3 regions of the Streptomyces sp. NPDC111606 genome follow, and region 3 is predicted to be linked to each of the others. Evidence: riboswitches for the same ligand, from Rfam matches in the RefSeq annotation. Region 3 holds a riboswitch; each other region holds the start of a gene.
What was found. Region 3 has a riboswitch for cyclic di-AMP ahead of ACZ7M7_RS08320 (C40 family peptidase). Riboswitches for the same ligand answer to the same signal wherever they lie in the genome.

Region 1: linked by a shared signal. The riboswitch ahead of ACZ7M7_RS19835 (C40 family peptidase) and the one ahead of ACZ7M7_RS08320 (C40 family peptidase) in region 3 are both predicted to bind cyclic di-AMP.
Region 2: linked by a shared signal. The riboswitch ahead of ACZ7M7_RS38415 (transglycosylase family protein) and the one ahead of ACZ7M7_RS08320 (C40 family peptidase) in region 3 are both predicted to bind cyclic di-AMP.

Annotation. Positions count from the first base shown of each region.
Region 1 covers NZ_JBVKBY010000005.1:251,327-253,583, forward strand. Annotated here, with positions in the region: gene ACZ7M7_RS19830 (NAD-dependent epimerase/dehydratase family protein) at 1-821, shown strand, start outside; cyclic di-AMP (ydaO/yuaA leader) riboswitch at 964-1,141, shown strand; gene ACZ7M7_RS19835 (C40 family peptidase) at 1,198-2,257, shown strand, end outside.
Region 2 covers NZ_JBVKBY010000014.1:110,056-112,312, forward strand. Annotated here, with positions in the region: gene eno (phosphopyruvate hydratase) at 1-122, opposite strand, end outside; gene ACZ7M7_RS38415 (transglycosylase family protein) at 440-1,120, opposite strand; cyclic di-AMP (ydaO/yuaA leader) riboswitch at 1,124-1,322, opposite strand; gene ACZ7M7_RS38420 (transglycosylase family protein) at 1,529-2,257, opposite strand, start outside.
Region 3 covers NZ_JBVKBY010000002.1:89,635-91,891, forward strand. Annotated here, with positions in the region: gene ACZ7M7_RS08320 (C40 family peptidase) at 1-1,037, opposite strand, end outside; cyclic di-AMP (ydaO/yuaA leader) riboswitch at 1,046-1,215, opposite strand; gene pcrA (DNA helicase PcrA) at 1,581-2,257, shown strand, end outside.

The DNA of each region.
Region 1 (2,257 bases), on a different contig from region 3:
GCGGGGTGGTGTTCCATGTGGCGTCGCCGTTCCTCATGCCGGAGAAGATCAAGGACGGCAGCAGGGACGTCGTCGACCCGGCCCTGCTCGGCACCCGCAATGTGCTGGCGGCCGTCGAGCGGACACCCACAATCGAAAGACTCGTCCTCACCTCGACCGTGGGTGCGATCTTCGGCGACTACGCCGACGTACTGGCCATGGACGACGCGGTGCTGTCGGAGCGCCACTTCAACACCACCAGCACGGTGGAGAACAACCCGTACCACTACGCGAAGACGGTCGCGGAACGCGCGGCGTGGGACGCGGAGGCAGCCCAGGGCCGCTGGCGGATGGTGTCGGTCAACCCCGGCCTGATCCTGGGCCCCTCCCTCACCCCCACCTCCGAGTCCGGCAGCCTCTTCCTGCTGGAGGAGCTGTTCAAGGGCTACTTCTTCTACGGCGCACCCGACTTCAGCTTCACCACGGTGGACGTGCGCGAGGTGGCCGACGCGCACATCGCGGCGGCCCGGAACCCGGACGCGAAGGGCCGCTACATCCTCGCCGCCCCGACCATGACGTCCTTCCAGGAGATGTCCCGCATGATCCGGGCCCGCCATCCCCGTGACCTGCGCCTCCCGCGCACCGCGCTGCCGCACTGGCCGGTTCACGTCCTGGGCCCGGCGTTCGGGCTGAGCCAGGACTACATCCGCAAGCACCTCGGCATCCGGTTCCAGGTGGACAACAGCCGCAGCATGAACGAGCTGGGCATTACCTACCGTCCGATCGAGCAGACGGTCCTCGATCATTACGAAGCGTGGCGAAGTCAGCGCGCCGCGAGATGAATCCGGTCTCCTTCTCACTCAGAGCGTCGAAGGTCACAAAAACGTATCGGACATTTCACATGTCAATCTTCACGCGGGGCTCACAAGTTGGTTAGGTTACGCATCGGACCGCACGACGACCTCCGGCGAACCCCGCCGGGACGCGCGGCCTCCGCCGAGTCCGGTGCGCACCCGCAAGGGTCCACTGGAGCCGGGGACCCAACCGAACTTGGGGTGAATCGGCCCAACCGCCCTTCGGGGCAGGGGCCGTAGGGCACACCTTCCGGAGACGACCGCCCGAACCCGTCAGCTAACTCGGTAGGCGGAGTACGGAAGGAGTACGTCACCCATGGCGCCGGAACGCACCGCGCGTCCGGGGGCACTGAGCCTCCCTGGCATGCGCAATTCCGCACTCGCGTCGGCAGCCCTGACCTCTGTGGCCCTGCTCGCCCAGACGGCCAACGCTGCCCCCTCTGCCGCGGACGAGGCGCCGAGCCGCGAGGAGGTCAGCCGGCGGGTCAGCTCCCTCTACGACCAGGCCGAGTCGGACACGGGGACCTTCAACGCCACCCGCGCGGCGGCGACGGGATCGCGGGCGCGCACCGACCGGCCGACGGACACCGCACGCCGGGCCGCCGCCACGCCCCGCGACGACGAGAGCAGGCGCAGCGACCCCGCGCTCGACAGCGTCGCGCGGCAGTGGTTCGACGCCGCCCGGGCGAAGGTGGGTCCGATTGTTCCGGCAGTGCTGCCGACCGACCGGATGCCCGACCGCCCCGCCGGGACGCGGTCCCAGCGCCCGGCGGACGGCCCCGATCAGGCGCGGGAGTCGTCGGGCCGCAGCGCCCTGGAGCTGCCCGCCGCGCCGGTCGCCGAGCTGACGTCCGGTGCGGCCACCCGGACGGCTGCCGTGGCCGAACTGACCGCCGGGCCCGTTGCCGCGCTTCCGGCCGCTTCGGAGGCGCTGCAGCAGACGACCGCCGGGAGCGCCCTCGCTCTGCCCGTCCCGGCCGCCGAACTCACGGCCGAGCCGCAGGAGCGGTCCGCTCTGCGCACGACCAAGGAGCAGAACCAGCGCAAGCTCGACCGGGCACGCGCCTTGTTGTCCGCGTACAGCGCGCGGCAGAGCGCGCCGCTCGCGGCGATCGAGGCGGCGCCGGTCACCGAAACCTGGAGTGCCACGCCGACCCAGGTACAGCCCTCGGCCGAGGCACAGCCCTCGGCCGACGCACAATGGCAGGCACTGCAGGCACAGGGGCCGAACGGCCTCACCACGGTCCCGGCCGGCACGACGGCCTGGGGCGCGCCGGCGCCCTGGACCACCACGCCGGACCCGCTCACCGACCCGCTCCCGACAGTCACCACGCCGGACCCCCTCACCGACCCGCTCCCGGTAGTCATCGCGAGCCAGGCCATTGCCACGGACCGGAACGCAACCGCAGGTCCGGCAACCACCG
Region 2 (2,257 bases), on a different contig from region 3:
GCGCCGGACGGAACGGCGGCACGACCCGTGCTGCCGTCGTCGAGGCCGACCTCGACCTCGACCGTGGGATTGCCTCGGGAGTCCAGGATTTCCCGGGCTACGACGACGTCGATGGACGGCACGAGTATCTCCTTCTTGGGATGTGAAGCACTGTGTCGCTGGTGGTGCGGGGCTGTGAGCCTTGCGACTAGAGCCTAACCGCCCCGGGGACATCGGCAGCCGACCGACCGTCCCGTGGACAGGACCGAACCGTACCCATTGTTCCCTATCGGAACAAAGGGTGGGTGACTTACAGGGAAAGAAAAAGCCCCGCTCCGGTGCGTACGGGGGAACACGCACCGGAGCGGGGAGCCCGTGGGGGACGGGGGTGACCCTCACGAGGTCTTCAATATGAGTTCCACGGATGTGAGGGCCCTGCGGTTCAGCTGGAGGCCGCGTATTACTTCAGGTGCAGCTGCTGACCCGGGTAGATCAGGTCGGCGTCCTCGACGATGTCCTTGTTCAGCTGGAAGAGCTTCTCCCAGCCGCCCTTGACCTTCTTCTCCGCGGCGATCGAGCTGAGGGTGTCACCCTTGGCGACCTTGTACTCGCCGTCGCCCTTCTTGACCTTCTTGCCGGTCGGGGTGGTAACGGTCTTGGTCGACTTCTTCTCGGCCGCCGGGCGCTCGGCGGAGCGGGAGGCCGGCTGCTCCTCGGTGGCGCGGGGGGCGGACTCGGTGCTCTGCGAGGAGCCGGAGCCGCTGTACGCGGCGCTCGACAGGCCGGTGCCACAGTGCGGCCAGGCACCCTTGCCCTGGCCCGCGAGGACCTTCTCGGCGATCTCGATCTGCTGGGCCTTGGTGGCCTTGTCGGCGGTGGCGGCGTACGCCGTGCCGCCGTACGCGGCCCAGGTGGAGGCGGAGAACTGCAGGCCGCCGTAGTAGCCGTTGCCGGTGTTGATGGACCAGTTGCCGCCGGCCTCGCACTGGGCGACGGCGTCCCACTCGGAGGCGGTGGCGGCGGAGGCGCTGCCGGCCGCCATCAGCGGGGCGGCGACGGCGGCGCCGGTGACGCCGACGACGGCTATGGCGCGAGCGGCCTTGGACGGACGACGGTGCTTGCCCTTGCTGGAAAACAGCATGGTGGATCCCCTCACCGACGCCTGCGAGGTGAGCTGTCGGGTTCGGGCCGGTTGAGTTGCCCGGCCGCGCTCGTCCGCCTTTCGGCTCGCGTTGCGCGGCTTCACCCCGAGCCGGCTCCGGCGTGCGGCCCCGAAGGGCCTCAACTGCCGGACCCGGCGCTTACCTTGGGTCCCCCGCTCCTGCCTACGGCGCTTGACGCGACGACTGTTCCCGTGCGGCCGCTGGCAGGATTCGGCGTTGCGGCAGCCGGGGCTCGCGGTGACGAGCGATCACGACCGTAGACACCCGATTCCCGGAATTACAAAGACGATCAGGGCTTCTGAGATCTATCTCTCACTGCATTCAAAACGGACATTCAGGTGCGAAAGGTGACGCGAACTCTCGCTGTTTTTCGCCCCGTTCGGCCCTTATTCGACGGGGACGTCCAGGGTCTGACCGGGGGTGATGTCGTTCGCGTCGCCGCCGATGGCGCCCGCGTTCGCGTCATACAGCGCCCGCCACCCGCCCTCGAGGTCAAGGGAGTCGGCGATGGAGGCCAGCGTGTCGCCGGCGCGGACCTTGTACGAGGCATGGCGGCCGGAGGTCTCGGCGGCCGGGTCGGCGGCCTCGCTCTCGTCGGCACTGGGCCCACGGTGACGTCCGGCGCCGGCCTCCTCGCCCGTGAGCGCACTGGTGTCGACGAGGCTCCAGGCGCCCACATCTTGCACCCAGTTGTCCTGATTACCCCCGTCCGAGGTCTCCACGGGAGAGCTGTCGGGCGACTTGGAGGCCTTGGCGTCAGGTGACGCGTCAGGCTTCGCCGAGTTGTCCGCCTTGGACGACGAGGAAGGGGAGGAAGAGGGAGAAGAGGATGAATTCCGGGGCGATTCGGACGAAGCGCTGGGGGATTCACTCGACGAGCTCGACGGGCCGTCGCTCGCGTTCGACGAGTTCGAGGAGCCCGGCGAGTCGGACGAATTGGACGAATTCGATGAGCCGGGCGAATCGAGCAAGCCGGAGGATCCGGACACCTCGGAGGGTGAATCGCCCTCCACTCCGGTGTCGAGGTCGGCCAAGCCGTTCTTCGGGGTGAGCCCATTGAGCACCGCACAGGTACCCCAGGGCTTGGTTCCCTGGTCGGCGAGGACGGCCTGCGC
Region 3 (2,257 bases):
AAGACCAGGTCGCCGGGCTGGGCGCTGGAGACGGAGACCGTGGTGCCGGCGTTGACCTGGTCGTAGGTGACGCGCGGGATGTCGACGCCTGCGGCCTTCCAGGCGGCCTGGGTGAGGCCGGAGCAGTCGTAGGAGTCGGGGCCGGTGGCGCCCCAGACGTACGGCTTGCCCACCTGGGAGCGGGCGAAGGCCAGGGCCTTCTCCGCCTTGGTCGCGTACGAGGAGTCCGACGCGGACGAGTCGGAGGAGGACGAGTCGGACGAAGACGAGTCGGACGAGGAGTCGTTGCTCTCCTGCTGCTGGGCCGCTTCCTGGCGCCGCTGCTCGGCCGCCTCTTGCTGGCGGGCCAGTTCCGCCGCCTTGCGGGCGGCCTCCTCCTCCTTGCGCTTCTCGATCGCGGCGAGGCGCGCCTTCTCCTCCGCCGTCAGCTTCGACAGCAGTTCGCGTGCGTCGGCGAGCTTCTGCTGGACGGTGGACTTGGCCGTCCGCAGGTCGTTCTGCGACTCGGTGAGCGTCTCGAGGCTCTGGGCGGCCTCCTGGCGCTTCTTCATCGTCGCGGACTGCTGGGTGAAGTAGTCGTCGACCGATTCCTTCTGGCGGCCCGTCATGCGGTCCATCAGCTGGGTCTGGTCGAAGTAGTCCTGCGGGGTGTCCGCCAGGAGGAAGGTCGCCGTGTCGGGGGCCGAGGCTCCCGTGCGGTACTGGGCGGCTGCGTTGCGGCCGAGTTCCTCGCGTGCGTCGTTGAGCTTCTGGGTGCGCTGGGCGACGTCGTCGAGGAGGGTGTCGACGCGCTTGCGCTGCTTCGCGGTCTTCTCCTTGGCCGCGTTGTACTTCTCGGTCGCCGACTCCGCCTGGCGGTAGAGGTCGTCGACCTTCTTCTCGACCTCCTCGAGGCTCGGCTTGTCGTCCGTCGAGGGGCTCGCGTTGGCCGTCTGGGACAGCAGGGCGACGGACGTGAGGGCCGCCGTGGCGAGGGCGGGGGTCCGTATGCCTGCTACGCGCGTACCAGCGGGACGCGACTTGCGGTGCGACGCCAAGGGAGGCGACTCCTTCCATGCTCCGCCTACCGAGTTAGCTGTCGGGTTCGGGCGGGTGTTTCGGAAGGGTTGCCCTACGGCCGTCCCCCGGGCGGGAGTCGAGCCGATTCACCCCAAGTTCGGTGGGTCCCCGGCTCCGGGTTGCACGGCGGCGCTCCGGACTCGGCGGAGGCCGTGCGGCCCGGCGTCGTTCGCCGGTGGGGGTCGTACGGCCTGTCCGGCACGGTAGCCAACTCGTGTGGCCCCTGTGAAGGTTGATGTTCGATATGCCCGATACGTTTTCGTGACCTTGGCGATGTGTGTCGTGGATCGCGGTCGATGTGGGGCTGTTGGTGGCTGCTTGTCAGATTTTCTGAGGGTGGCGTGCATGTGGGAGGGATTAGGGCGGTTGGGTTCGAGGGGTTGCGCATCGTAATGGGATGGTTCTGCAGGGTGAGGGGGGTGTTGGGGTGTGCGGGGTTCGAAGATCGATGAGTGCTGAAACAGGTGATGTTCTCAGGGTGGCGGCGGGCTGTCAGTGGGGCGCCCTAGACTCGGAGAGCGATGAGCAGCCTCTTTGACGACAGCTTCCTGGCGGACCTCCAGGCCCCGCGGGCCCATGCGGGCGAACCTCCGCCGCCGCCCGAGGACGATCACGCTCCGGAGCCGGTTCCGGACGATCTGTTCGGCGGGAAGTTCGACATGCCGCCGGACCGGGACGAGTACTACCGCGACGGCGCCCCGCGCCCGGCCCTCGACGCGGCCGCGCTGCTGGAGGGGCTGAACGAGAACCAGCGTGCGGCCGTCGTCCACTCCGGCGGCCCGCTGCTCATCGTGGCCGGAGCCGGGTCCGGCAAGACGCGTGTGCTCACCCATCGCATCGCGCACCTGTTGGCTGAGCGGAATGTGCATCCGGGGCAGATCCTCGCGATCACCTTCACCAACAAGGCCGCGGGTGAGATGAAGGAGCGTGTCGAGCAGCTCGTCGGCCCGCGCGCGAACGCGATGTGGGTGATGACCTTCCACAGCGCGTGCGTCCGCATCCTGCGCAGGGAGAGCAAGAAGCTCGGGTTCACCTCGTCGTTCTCGATCTACGACGCTGCCGACAGCAAGCGGCTGATGGCGCTGGTATGTCGTGATCTGGATCTCGACCCCAAGCGTTTTCCGCCCAAGTCCTTCAGCGCCAAGATCAGCAATCTGAAGAACGAGCTGATCGACGAGGAGGACTTCGCCGCCCAGGC